Regions from separate parts of the Kitasatospora sp. LaBMicrA B282 genome, predicted to be linked through region 1. Evidence: riboswitches for the same ligand, from Rfam matches in the RefSeq annotation. Region 1 holds a riboswitch; each other region holds the start of a gene.

Region 1 (3,172 bases):
ACAGCATCGGCAGGGTGCCGAGCACCGGACGGCCGGTCAGCTCGTGCAGCATGTCCAGGCCGGGCTTCAGCAGCCGGGCGTCGCCGCGGAACTTGTTCACCAGCCAGCCGGCCACCAGCGCCTGGTCCTCGGCGCAGAGCAGCGCCAGGGTGCCGAACATCGCGGCGAACACCCCGCCGCGGTCGATGTCGCCGACCACCACCACCGGCAGCCCGGCGGCCCGGGCCAGGCCCATGTTGGCGATGTCCCCGTCGCGCAGGTTGATCTCGGCCGGCGAGCCGGCGCCCTCGCAGACCACCACGTCGAACCGGCGGCGCAGGTCGGCCAGGCACTCCAGCGAGCGCTCCAACAGGTAGGGCTTGCGCTGCCGGTAGTCCAGCGCGCCGACCTCGGCGATCGGCCTGCCGAGCAGCACCACCTGGCTGCGGCCGTCCGCGCCGGGCTTGAGCAGCACCGGGTTCATCGCCGCCTCCGGCTCGACCCGGGCGGCCTGCGCCTGCATCACCTGGGCCCGGCCGATCTCGGCGCCGTCCAGGGTGACCATCGAGTTGAGCGACATGTTCTGCGCCTTGAACGGCGCCACCTTGACGCCCCGGCGGACCAGCCAGCGGCAGATGCCGGCGGTCACCACGCTCTTCCCGGCGTCCGAGGTGGTCCCGGCCACCAACAACGCGTTGCTCACGTGCGTCCCCTCCGCGACAGCGACAGCACGGCGGTCCGCACCGCCACCGTGGTCCCCAGTGCCAGCAGCCCGACCCGGCGGGAGAGCCGGCAGGCGCGTTCGATGTCGGTCACCGCGACCGGGCGCAGCTCGGCGCCCAGCACCGGGCGGTGCTCGGTGCGCTCCCCATACTGCAGGGTGCCGCCGAGCCGCACCCCGAGCGCGCCGGCGAAGGAGGACTCGGCCTGGCCCGCGTTCGGACTGGGGTGCGCGGAGCCGTCCCGGCGCCAGACCCGCCAGGCCCGGTCGCGCTGCTCGGCGGCGGCCACGGTGAGCAGCGCGGTCAGCCGGGCGCCCGGCCAGCCGGCCACGTCGTCCAGGCGGGCCGCCGCCCAGCCGAACCGGCGGTAGCGCGGGGACTTGTGACCAACCATCGCGTCCAGGGTGTTGACCGCGCGGAAGGCCAGCAGCCCGGGCGCGCCCGCGACCGCACCCCAGACCAGGGCGTTGACCACGGCGTCGGCGGTGTTCTCGGCCACCGACTCGACCACCGCGCGGGCGATCTGCTGCTCGTCCAGCGCGCTCGGGTCGCGCCCGCACAGGTGCGGCAGCCGGCGGCGGGCGGCGGCCAGGTCGCCGGCCTGCAGCGCGGCGCCGACCGTGCGGGCCTCGCGGACCAGCGAACTGCCGCCGAGCACGCTGAAGGTGGCACCGGCGGTCAGCAGGGCGGTGCCCGCGGCCCGTTCGCGGCCGAGCAGTCGGGTGAGTCCGTGGGCGCCGGCGGCGACCGCGCCCACGCTCAGCGCGGTGTGCAGGGCGCCCGCGCCCCGGTGGTCGCGCCACAGCGTGCGCTCCAGGCGGCCGGCGGCCCGGCCGAAGAGTGCCACCGGGTGGCCGCGTTCGGGGTCGCCGAACCGGGCGTCGGCGGCGTAGCCGGCCAGGGCGCCCACGGCGTACGGCAGCGCGCGGTGGAGTACCCCCGCCATCTGTTGCGTGTCCTCACTCAGGGTCCGCGCCCTGGATCGACGTGACCGGCGGCGAGAGTCTCCTGGCTCCCCGGGTGGTTGACGCACGCCCGGGCCTTCCCGCGGCCCTGTGACGGACCGCCGTGACCGTGTGTCGGGCGTGCTCCCGGTGACAGTGGCGGGACCGCGCCGGATTCGCACCGGCTTCCTCTCCTTGCCTCCGTTCGGCCCAAGGATCCCATCACGCCCGCGAAGCGGGAGTCAACCAGGTCACCGGCCGTCTTGCTCACACGAGGTCACCGGCGGTCGCCCGGGGTCACACCAGCGGGCCGCGGGCCGGAAGCGTGAGGACCTCCGATCCCCGGTGCAGGTCGTGGGGGCCGCGCTGGTGATTCGTCCAAGGGCGGCAGACGGCCCAGAACCCGGCTTCGTGCGTTCAGCGGCTGGGGGCCCGGCGGCCCCGGCCCTAGCGTCGGCGCATGCGAAGAAGCCGGCCGCCGGCCCCCACCCCGGTCCCGTTCTCCCCGCACGCCGCGCGCGAGCACCGGGTCCTGCTCGGCCTGACCACCGACCAGGTGGCCCACGCGCTGGCCGCGCACGGGGTGCGACTGCTGCCCACCCACGTGGCCGGCTGGGAGAACGGCGAGATCCGCCCCACCGAGGACGAGCTGATCGCCCTCGGCCGGGCGCTCTGGTGCCCGGCGGCCGAACTGATGGGCACCACCCCGGTCGCCCTGCGCGACTTCCGGGTGGCCCGGGAACTGACCCAGCAGCAGGCCGCGAGCCGGATCGGCATGGGCCTGCGCGGCTACGCCGCCGCCGAGCTGAGCGGGCGCTGGACCGGCGACCCGGAACAGAGCGCCGCCCTCTGCGAGGCGCTCGAGGTGAGCCTGCGCGACCTGGTCCGGCTGCAGGGCGCGGACGCCGAACTGGAGCAGCGGGTGCGCCAGTGCCTGGACGGCCGCTGGCAGGCCCAGCTGAAGCCGGTGTCCCGCCTCCTCCCGGTGCCCGCGGACACCCTGGCCGGGGTGCTCGCGGCCCTGCAGAACGAGCGCCAGGCCACCAGCGGCCACTGGGGCACCGGCAACTGGGGCGGCCCCGCACCCGCCACGGGCCAGGCGACGGAGGCGGGGGCGTCCCCGGTCGACCGCTTCTGGTCCCTGCTGGCCCGGCGCTACCGGGGCGCGCTGAAGGTCTGAGGCGGGCGTGGGCGGGGATCCCGCTGGGGCGGCCGGCGTGGCGGGCCAGGTGTAGGTGAGGCAGGTGAGCTGCCGCTGCCCGGACGGCGGCGCTGCGGTGGCCGGGTGGGCGGGGGCGGGGTGGACTGGGACGGTCGTCTCCGAATCCCAGACACCGAATCCCAGACACCGAATCCCAGACACCGAATCCCGGTCACCACCGTGGGGAGAGCCATGCGTTGGGGAACCGCCGCCGTCGCGGCCACCGCCGTCGCCGCCGCCGCGGGTGCGGCCGTCCTGCTGATCGGGCGCCGGGTCTCCGACCTGAGCCTGCGCCCCGAGCTCGCCGAGAGCGGGGCGCCGGTGGG
Region 2 (3,172 bases), on a different contig from region 1:
GAGGTGATGGTGCGGGTGCGGGTGTAGAAGCGGATCGAGTCCGGACCGTGCTGGTTGAGGTCGCCGAACATCGAGCGCTTCCAGCCGCCGAAGGTGTGGTACGCGATCGGCACCGGGATCGGCACGTTGACGCCGATCATCCCGGTGTTCACCCGGCGGGCGAAGTCGCGGGCGGTGTCGCCGTCCCGGGTGTAGATCGCCACGCCGTTGCCGTACTCGTGCTCGCTGGGCAGGCGCAGCGCCTCCTCGTAGTCGGCGGCGCGGACCACGGTGAGCACCGGACCGAAGATCTCCTCCCGGTAGATCCGCATGTCCGGGGTCACCCGGTCGAAGAGCGAGGCACCGAGGAAGTAGCCGTCCTCGTGACCGGCCAGCTGGAAGCCCCGTCCGTCGACGACGAGTTCGGCACCCTCCCGGACGCCGTGGTCGATGTAGTCGCGGACCCGGTCGCGCGCCTCGCGGGTGACCAGCGGGCCGAAGTCCGCCGCCGGGTCGTCCGAGCGGCCGACCTTCAGCGCGGCGATCCGCTCGGTCAGCTTCGCCACCAGCGCGTCGGCGGTCTGCTCCCCCACCGGCACGGCGACCGAGATCGCCATGCACCGCTCGCCCGCCGATCCGTACCCGGCGCCGATCAGCGCGTCGGCCGCCTGGTCGAGGTCGGCGTCCGGCATCACGATCATGTGGTTCTTGGCGCCGCCGAAGCACTGCGCCCGCTTGCCGTGGGCGGCGGCCGTGGCGTAGACGTACTGGGCGATCGGCGTGGAGCCGACGAACCCGATCGCCTGGACCCGCGGGTCCTCCAGCAGCGTGTCCACCGCTTCCTTGTCGCCGTTCACCACGTTGAGCACGCCCGCCGGCAGGCCCGCCTCGAGGAAGAGCTCGGCGAGTCGCAGCGGCACCGAGGGGTCCCGCTCGGAGGGCTTGAGGACGAACGCGTTGCCGCAGGCCAGCGCGGGGGCCGCCTTCCAGAGCGGGATCATCGCCGGGAAGTTGAACGGGGTGATGCCCGCCACCACGCCGAGCGGCTGGCGCATCGAGTACACGTCGATGCCGGTGCCGGCGTTGTCGGTGAACTCGCCCTTCAGCAGGTGTGGGATCCCGGCGGCGAACTCCACCACCTCCAGCCCGCGCTGGATGTCGCCGTGCGCGTCGGCGACGGTCTTGCCGTGCTCGGCGGAGAGCAACCGGGCCAGCTCGTCCTTCTCCTGGTCGACCAGCTGCAGGAAGCGCAGCAGCACCCGGGCCCGGCGCTGCGGGTTCCAGGCCGCCCAGCCCTGCTGGGCCTGCTCGGCGTCGGCGATCACTGCCTCGACCTCGGCGCGGCTCGCCAGCGGCACCCGGGCCTGCACCTGCCCGGTGTTGGGGTCGTACACGTCGCCGAAGCGCCCGGAGGCGCCGGGGAGCCGCTTGCCGGCGACGAAGTGGGTGAGTTCTCGGACCATCGGTTCCTTCTCTCGTCATGGGTGGGAGAGGAGGAGTGGAGAGCACCGCCGACCACCCGGCGCACGGTGGCGCACCAGGGCAGCAGTCAGCAGCAGAGTTGACGGACCGTCAGGCCAGGTGGGCCCGGTCGGTCGGCACAGGACAGCCAGGGGCGGCAGACAGCGAACGGCCCTGAGTCATGCGTGTCGTCTCCATCCTCGTGGAAAACACGAACCATCCGCGGCCGGTATCCTGACTCCCGGATCGACGCCCGCCCTCGGGCCTTCCCGGCTGGCTGCCAGTGGCCATGACTCCTGCGAGGACGCACTCCCCGGTCACAGTGGCGGGACCGTGCCGGACTCACACCGGCTTCCCTGACACCGCGGACCTGTCACGACCATATAGTTGGACGTCCTAGTAAGTCCAGAGCCACCCGCACGTGCCCTCGATCACCCGATGCTGCCCCGACCCGCGCTCGACTGCGGCGCCGGCCCGGCGAGGGTCTGCTCCGCCCAGATGACCTTGCCGCGCGGCGTGTAGCGGGTGCCCCAGCGGTGGGTGAGTCGGGCCACCAGGAAGAGGCCGCGGCCGCCTTCGTCCTCCTCCGCCGCGTACCGCAGGTGCGGGGCGGTGCTGGCGGCGTCGGCGACCTCGCAGATCAGCGAGGAGTCGTGGATCAGGCGGAGCCGGATCGGCGGGCGGCCGTAGCGGATCGCGTTGGTCACCAGTTCGCTGAGCACCAGTTCGGTGGTGAACACCGCCTCGCCCAGGCCCCAGCGGGTCAACTGGGCGGTGGCGGCGGCCCGGACGTGGGCGACCGCGATGGGGTCAGCCGGCACGTCCCACTCCGCGATCCGGTCGGCGGGCAGCAGCCGGGTGCGGGCCACCAGCAGCGCGATGTCGTCACCCGCCCGGTCGCCGGCGAGTTCGCGCAGCAGGGCGTCGCAGATCTCCTGCGGGCTGCGGTCGGGGTGGGCGAGCACGGCGGAGAGCACGTCGAGGCCACTGCCGATGGCGTGGTCGGCGTCCTCGACCAGGCCGTCGGTGTACATGACCAGGCTGCTGCCCGGCGGCAGGCGGACCTCCAGCGCCTGGAACGGCAGGCCGCCCAGGCCCAGCGGCGGACCGGCCGGCAGGTCGAGGAACTCCACGGTGCCGACCGGGTGGACCAGGACGGGCAGCGGGTGGCCGGCCCGGGCCAGGGTGGCGGTGCCGGTGGTCGGGTCGTAGACCGCGTACAGGCAGCCGGCACCACTGATCGGCAGCGGGACGTCCGCTGCGTCACGGTCGTCGAGGCCGTCGGCGCCCTGACGACGGTCGGCCCCGCCATGGCCGTCGGCGCCCGCACGGCCGTCGGCCCCGTGGCGGGTGTCGGCCTCCTGGTCCAGGTACGCCACCAACTCGTCCAGGTGCCCGAGGAGTTCGTCCGGCGGCAGGTCGAGGGCGGCGAAGTTCTGCACGGCCGTGCGCAGCCGCCCCATGGTGGCGGCGGCGTGCAGGCCGTGACCCACCACGTCGCCCACCACCAGCGCGACCCGGGCCCCGGGCAGCGGGATCACGTCGAACCAGTCGCCGCGCACCCCGGCGGCGGCCGGACGGTAGCGGTGGGCCAGCTCGACGGCGCTCTGCTCGGGCAGCCGGCGCGGCAGCAGGCTGTGCTGCAGGGCCATCAGCATGGCGTGCTCCCGGGTGAAGCGGCGGGCGTTGTCGATGCAGACCGCCGCCCGCCCGGCCAACTCCTCGGCGACCG
Region 3 (3,172 bases), on a different contig from region 1:
ACGTCGATGCCGGCCTCGGTGGCGGCGAGGCGGCGGACCAGCGCGCTCGAGCGGTTCGCCTTGTGCGCGTAGTGGATCCGCCCCGCCAGGTGGTGGCGCCGGTAGACCGCGCGGAACCGGGTGACGTTCTCGGCCAGTTGCTCGGGGAGCACGATGTTGAGCGGGGAGCCGAGCGCGTCCACCAGCGAGTGCAGCAGCTCGGTCGCCTCCAGGGCCGACCGCAGGCGTGGTTCGAGCCGCGGTTCCAGGTACAGGGGTTCCGGGCTCGGCAGGTCGGGGTACGGCGGGTCGGGATCGGGTGGTGCGGGGTCCGATGGCGGTAACCGTGGTGGCAGGTGCTGCATGGCGACGAGACTCCCCCCGCCTCTCGCGTGTGAACGAGGTGCCCGATCACGGTAATCGCTTCGGGCGTTCGACGACAGGCCACCTGTCGGACACCTCGCACACGGGCCGCTACGCCTACTCCTTCGCTTCCACCACCGCCGCGGCTGCGGGCGCGACTGCCGGCCCCCCGGCCACTGCCGTGACCGGCTTGGGCGTCCAGCGGGCCTCGACCTTGCCGAAGCGCCAGTAGAGCACGGCGACGATCCAGGTCGCCGCGAAGAGCCCGGCGATCGCGAATCCGGCCTTGTTGATGTCGAAGTTCGCCATGAAGTCCCAGAACGGACCGCTCAGGTGCAGCTCGGAGGTGAGCACGCCGAACATCTCGATGGTGCCGATCAGGAAGGCCGCCGCGATCGACAGACCGGTGATGACGAGGTTGTAGTACACCTTGCGGACGGGGTTGGCGAAGGCCCAGCCGTAGGCGAAGTTCATGAAGCAGCCGTCCAGGGTGTCGAACAGCGTCATGCCGCCGGCGAAGAGCAGCGGCAGCGCGAGGACGGCGTAGAACGGCAGGCCGGAGCTGGCGGCGTAGGCGGTCGCGGCGAGCAGCACGACCTCGGTGGCGGTGTCGAACCCGATGCCGAAGATCAGGCCGACGAAGAACATCTGCCAGGTGTGCTTGATCGTGCGCATGAAGCGGCCGAAGAAGCGGTACATCAGCCCGCGCTGCTGGAGCTGGTGCTCCAGCTCCTCCTCGTTGAAGGTGCCCTGGCGCATCGCGCGGAAGACCTTGATGATGCCGGCCAGCACGATCAGGTTGAGCAGGGCGATGAGGTAGAGGAAGCTCGCCGAGGTGACGGTGCCGATGACACCGCCGACGGTCTCGTAGGTGGAGTTCGGGTCGACCATCGCCCCGAAGACGGCCTTGGCCGCGACGGTGATGCCGATGCCGACCACGCAGATGATGGTGGAGTGGCCCAGGGCGAAGAAGAAGCCGGTGCCCAGCGGGCGCTTCTTGTCCGCCATCAGCTTGCGGGTGACGTTGTCGATCGCCGAGATGTGGTCGGCGTCGAAGGCGTGCCGGGCGCCCAGCGTCCACGCGGTGAACGCGACGCCCATGCCGATGCCGAGGCCGTCGTAGTGGAAGTGGTGCGGCAGGACGGCGAAGACGAAGATGCCCCAGCCGAAGCCGTTGAGGGCGAGGATCACCAGGGCCATGATGCCCAGGCGCCCCCACTCCGACGGGTGCAGCGCGTCGCGGATCGATCTGAACCGGGTTGCCGGTGCGGTCAAGGCATCCTCCTCGGGATGCTCGCGGACAGGGCGGCACCCGAGGCGGCCTCGATGGGCCGAGCGGTTCCGTCCTTCCGACGAGGCGGGGAATCCGAGGTGCGGCAGCAGGCGACCGGGCTCGTCCCCGTCGAGGGGCATCACCGTTGCGGGACAGTGCCGGGTTCACACCGGACTTCGCTACTGGCGCACCGTCACAGCTGGCAGCTGCAACCTTGCCAGCCTAGTGAGCCGCTCGAGCCGTCCTCAAGTCCGCCCAGCTCAACACCCCGGGAACTCCCAGTCCACGGTCAGCTTCCGTTCGAGGCGGCGAGCTGATCCCCCAACGACCGGTCCCGGTCGCGGGGTTGCCGTCGCCCTGCGGCGGCGGCAACCCCTCGGCGGCAGGCGGGTTACGGCGCGGTGATGCCCGGGGCGGTGCCGGCGCCGAAGGACCAGCCCTCGTCGGTGCCGGGGGCCGGGGTGTAGCTCGCGGCGCCGAGGTCGCTGTAGGTCCACGAACCACCGGGAGTGGCGTGCCAGTAGGACCAGTAGGCGGTGGCGGGGGCGCCGTTGCACGGGTCGGGCTGGGTGTTGATCGCGCAGATGAAGCCCGGGAAGCGCGGCACGAAGCCGTAGCTGAAGCCGGCACCGGTCAGGGCGGCCAGGCCGTTGGCCGGCGAGCCCTGGGCGCAGCCGGTCTGGACGCCGCCGCCGAGGGCGGTGAAGTCGACCACGACGGTGACCCCGGAGCAGCTGGGGTCGGCGTGCGCGGCGGGTGCGGCGGCGGCCGTGCCGCCGAGCAGCGCGGCGGTGAGGGCGGCCGCGGCGGCGAGCGAGCCGAGCAGGCGGCGGCGCGGGCGGGCGGTGGGCGTGCTGGTGGTCATGACGGCTCTCCTCTGACTGGTCGTCAGTTGCTGGGGCAGGCGAGGGTGGGGGCAGCGGGGTTGGCGCCCTGGGCGCTGAGGTCGACCAGGGCGACGCCGGAGAGGCCGAGCACCGCCTGGGTGGTGGCGCGCACGGCGTTGGCGGCGTTGAAGCCGGTGCTGTCGTAGGCGATGGCGCCCTGGGTGCCGGCGGCGCCGGAGCAGCCGACCTGGAGCTTGTACAGCGCACTCCAGGCCTTCAGGCCGGGCAGCAGCCGGCCCTGGCTGAGCAGCGCCTCGCCGGCCAGGCCGGTGCTGTTGGCGTTGCCGGCCGTGGCGGTACCGGTGGCGAAGCTGCCGTCCGTGCCCTGGTGGGCGGTGAGCCAGTCGAGGCCGGCCGAGGCGGCGGCCGGACGGCCGGTGGCGGCCAGGGCCTGGACGGCCATCGCGGTGGCGTCCGGGTCACTGGTGCAGGTCGGCTGGCCGAACGCGGCCGGGAAGCCGCCGTCGGCGCACGCGCTGCCGGCCAGGAAGTCGGCGGCGCTCGCCGGGGCGCCGCCGGGGGTGCGGTCGAGGGCGATCAGGGCGAGCGACTGGCCGAAGGTGTTGCTGTAGTCGCCGTACTGGGAGTGGTCGGAGAACCGGCCGCTCGGGGTGAGCAGGGCCCGCAGCCGGGTGGGCAGGTCGACGCCGCCGAAGCTGGTCGGGTCGGT
Region 4 (3,172 bases), on a different contig from region 1:
CCGGATCGAGGTCCCGCGCTAGCTGCACCCGCCCGAGCGGGGCACCGTCAAGCGTCGGCGGCGTCGCGCTTGGGCCAGCGCTGCTCCACCTTCGCCAGCCGCCAGTACGCCAGCGCGCAGGCCCAGACCACCACGAACAGGCCGACGATGACGAACCCGACGTTGTTCAGGTCGATGCCGGAGATCCAGTTGGTCACCGGGTCGCTGAGGTCCAGCTGGTCGTGCAGCACGCCGATGAGCTCGATGGTGCCGATCAGGAAGGCGACGGCGATCGAGAGCCCGGTGATGGTGAGGTTGTAGTAGACCTTGCGGGTCGGGTTGGAGAACGCCCAGTGGTAGGCGAAGTTCATGAAGGTGCCGTCGAGGGTGTCGAACAGGCTCATCCCGGAGGCGAACAGCAGCGGCAGGCAGAGGATCGCGTACCAGGGCAGGCCCGCCGCGGCGCCGGAGCCGGCCATGGCCAGCAGCACCACCTCGGTGGCGGTGTCGAAGCCGAGGCCGAACAGCAGCCCGATCGGGAACATCTGGCCGGGGCGGGTGATGGACTTGGTCAGCCGGCCGAGGATGCGGTTCAGGAAGCCGCGGTTGTCCAGGTGCTTCTCCAGCTCGTGCTCGTCGAACTGGCCGGCCCGCATGTCCTTGAAGACCCGGTAGATCCCGGCCAGCGACACCAGGTTGAGCGCGGCGATCAGGTACAGGAAGCCACCGGAGACGCTGGTGGACACCACGCCCAGCAGCTGCTTGGTGCTGGAGGTGTCGCTGGTCAGCGTGGTGGCGATGTGCGCACCGGCGGCGACCAGGCCGGCCAGCAGGCAGACGATGGTGGAGTGGCCGAGGGCGAACCAGAAGCCGACCGAGACCGGTCGCTTGCCGTCCGCCATCAGCTTGCGGGTGGTGTTGTCGATCGCCGCGATGTGGTCGGCGTCGAAGGCGTGCCGCATGCCCAGGGTGTAGGTGGTGACGCCGAGTCCGAGGCCGAACACCTGGGTGCCGACGGCGTAGTGGTGCGGGGCGACCATGGTGATCAGGACGCCGAAGGCGACGATGTGCATCGCGGCGATGACCGCGATCAGGCCGCCGGTGCGTATCCAGTCCTTCCTCTCCCACCGCAACGACGTGGCGGTGGTACTCGCGGGGGACTTCAGCACAGCGGTTTCGGGCAGGGTCATCCTGGGACAGCCTCTCCAGCACCTCGTGGACAGTTACTCGTCATGCGGTGCCGTGGCCGGTCTCCTGGCTGACAGGTCGAACGTCCGAACGTGCCCGGCCTTCCCAGGCGCACGCGGCGCCCAGTGGCCGCCCACCGCGCGGGGCGGTGGGTGTGGCGGTTCGGACTTCCTGATCACAGTGGCGAGGGCCGCTCCGGACTCCTGCGTCGAACGCGTCCAACGCGTCCGACCCAGCGCACCGGTCTTCCCGAGCACCACGGCGGGGGACACCGTAGGGCCCGGGCGGTGATCACCACAAGCCTGCGCAGGTACGCAGGTGTCGCAGGTCACAGCCGGGGCCGGCGGGTTTTGGACAGCAGTGGCGCCCGAGGCGAAGATGGGGCCATGCACCTGGTACCGGAGGAGCGCGCGCACCGGCGCCCCATCGACGAGCACACGGTCTGCGCGGCCGTCGCCGGCATCGGCGACCCGAGCGACGTGCGCAGTTGGGCCGCCCGCTTCGCCCTGCTCGCCGAGCCCGGGCGGCTCGCGGTGCTGCTGGCGGTGCACCGGGCCGGGCCGATCGCCGTCTCGGACCTGGCGATCGCCACCGGCATCAGCGAGACCGCGGTCTCCCAGACGCTGCGCATCCTGCGCACCTCGGGCACCGTGACGGCGGCCAAGGACGGGCGGGTGGTGCGCTACCGGCTGGCCGACCCGGCGGTGGCCGCCCTGCTCGACCCGATCCCCGCGCTGCCGCACACGGAGTGAGCAGAGTGCCCGGCCAGGTGGGCTGAGGCCCGCTCAGCGTGTGGTTGCCCGCCTCGGTGACCCGAGGTGCACTGAGCGGGCCCTCGGTGGCCCAAGGCCCGCTCAGCGCGGCGGGGCGCCGGTGCTGGCCCGCAGCACCACCCGGGCCGGCAGCCGCAACCGGGCCGGGGCGACCCCCGGCGGCGGGTCGGCCAGGGCCAGCCGGACCGCCTCGCTCCCCAACTGCTCCAGCGGCAGCCGCACCGTGGTCAGCGCGGGCACCAGGTCGGCGGCCGACGGCAGGTCCTCGAACCCCGCCACCGAGATCCGCCCCGGCACCGGCACCCCGCGCTCACGCAGTTCCGCCAGCACCCCCGTCGCACAGAGGTCGGCGAGGGCCAGCACGCAGCTCGGCCACCGCTCGACCGGCCGGCCGTCCAGCAGGTCGGCGATCGCCCGCCGACCGCCGGCCCTGGTCGGCTCGGCGTGCCGGACGTCCTGCGGTCCCAGCCCGATCCCCGCCTCCGTCAGCGCCGAGCGCACCCCCGCCAGCCGGTCCGCCGACACCCGGTACCGGCGCGGGCCGGCGATCACCGCGAACCGGCGGTGCCCGAGACCCGCCATCGTGCGGGCCAGCGCGGCAGCGCCGGCCTCGCTCTCCGGCAGCACGCAGGCGTGCTCCGCCCCCTGCTCGGTGATGCCCGCGACCCGGCCCCCGTCGGCCCGGTAGGCGGCCAGCGCCGCGTCGATCGCGCGGGCCGCGGCCGGGTCGGTGAACGCGGACCCGGCCAGCACGACGGCCCGCACCCGCTGGCCGCGCAACGCCAGGATGCCGCGCAGTTGGGCGTCCGGGTCGCCGTCGGTCTCCACCAGCAGCGGCAGCAGTCCGGCGGCGGCGGCCGCGCCGGACACCCCGCGGGCGATCGCCGCACCGGCCGGGTCGCCGATGTCGGGCAGCAGCAGGCCGACGTGCGCCGTGGTCGACCGGGCCAGCGCCTGGGCGGCCGCGTTCGGCAGGTACCCGAGCTCCGCGGCGCTGGCCCGCACCCGGTCCGCCAGCTCCTGGCCCACCGCCCGGGCCGAGCCGTTCAGCGCCCGCGACGCCGTCGCCGGCGACACCCCGGCGTGCCGCGCGACCTCGCTCAGCGTGACGCCCACGGTGCCCCGTGCCCTTCCGCGCGGCGCAGGCCGCCGGTCAGCGTAGACCAGCCCTTGTGCAGCAGTCCGCGGGCCTGCAGCCGGAGCATGTCGAGCCTGCGCGGCTCGTTGTAGAG

Evidence for each region. Region 1 has a riboswitch for cobalamin ahead of ACQRUO_RS20675 (cobalamin biosynthesis protein). Riboswitches for the same ligand answer to the same signal wherever they lie in the genome.
Region 2: another riboswitch for cobalamin. It lies ahead of ACQRUO_RS02005 (CoA-acylating methylmalonate-semialdehyde dehydrogenase); the one in region 1 lies ahead of ACQRUO_RS20675 (cobalamin biosynthesis protein).
Region 3: another riboswitch for cobalamin. It lies ahead of ACQRUO_RS08835 (HoxN/HupN/NixA family nickel/cobalt transporter); the one in region 1 lies ahead of ACQRUO_RS20675 (cobalamin biosynthesis protein).
Region 4: another riboswitch for cobalamin. It lies ahead of ACQRUO_RS09535 (HoxN/HupN/NixA family nickel/cobalt transporter); the one in region 1 lies ahead of ACQRUO_RS20675 (cobalamin biosynthesis protein).

Annotation. Positions count from the first base shown of each region.
Region 1 is NZ_JBNQTI010000071.1:3,237-6,408, reverse strand. It holds gene ACQRUO_RS20680 (cobyric acid synthase) at 1-682, opposite strand, end outside; gene ACQRUO_RS20675 (cobalamin biosynthesis protein) at 679-1,647, opposite strand; cobalamin riboswitch at 1,704-1,836, opposite strand; gene ACQRUO_RS20670 (helix-turn-helix domain-containing protein) at 2,106-2,825, shown strand; gene ACQRUO_RS20665 (alpha/beta hydrolase family protein) at 3,039-3,172, shown strand, end outside.
Region 2 is NZ_JBNQTI010000004.1:26,834-30,005, forward strand. It holds gene ACQRUO_RS02005 (CoA-acylating methylmalonate-semialdehyde dehydrogenase) at 1-1,442, opposite strand, end outside; cobalamin riboswitch at 1,648-1,822, opposite strand; partial or broken gene ACQRUO_RS02010 (ATP-binding SpoIIE family protein phosphatase) at 1,872-3,172, opposite strand, start outside.
Region 3 is NZ_JBNQTI010000021.1:4,442-7,613, reverse strand. It holds gene ACQRUO_RS08840 (Y4yA family PLP-dependent enzyme) at 1-344, opposite strand, end outside; gene ACQRUO_RS08835 (HoxN/HupN/NixA family nickel/cobalt transporter) at 460-1,617, opposite strand; adenosylcobalamin (AdoCbl) riboswitch at 1,677-1,820, opposite strand; gene ACQRUO_RS08830 (flagellar hook-length control protein FliK) at 2,007-2,480, opposite strand; gene ACQRUO_RS08825 (peptidase) at 2,504-3,172, opposite strand, start outside.
Region 4 is NZ_JBNQTI010000023.1:35,591-38,762, forward strand. It holds gene ACQRUO_RS09530 (APC family permease) at 1-22, shown strand, start outside; gene ACQRUO_RS09535 (HoxN/HupN/NixA family nickel/cobalt transporter) at 48-1,169, opposite strand; cobalamin riboswitch at 1,207-1,443, opposite strand; gene ACQRUO_RS09540 (ArsR/SmtB family transcription factor) at 1,554-1,919, shown strand; gene ACQRUO_RS09545 (LacI family DNA-binding transcriptional regulator) at 2,022-3,056, opposite strand; gene ACQRUO_RS09550 (MBL fold metallo-hydrolase) at 3,041-3,172, opposite strand, start outside.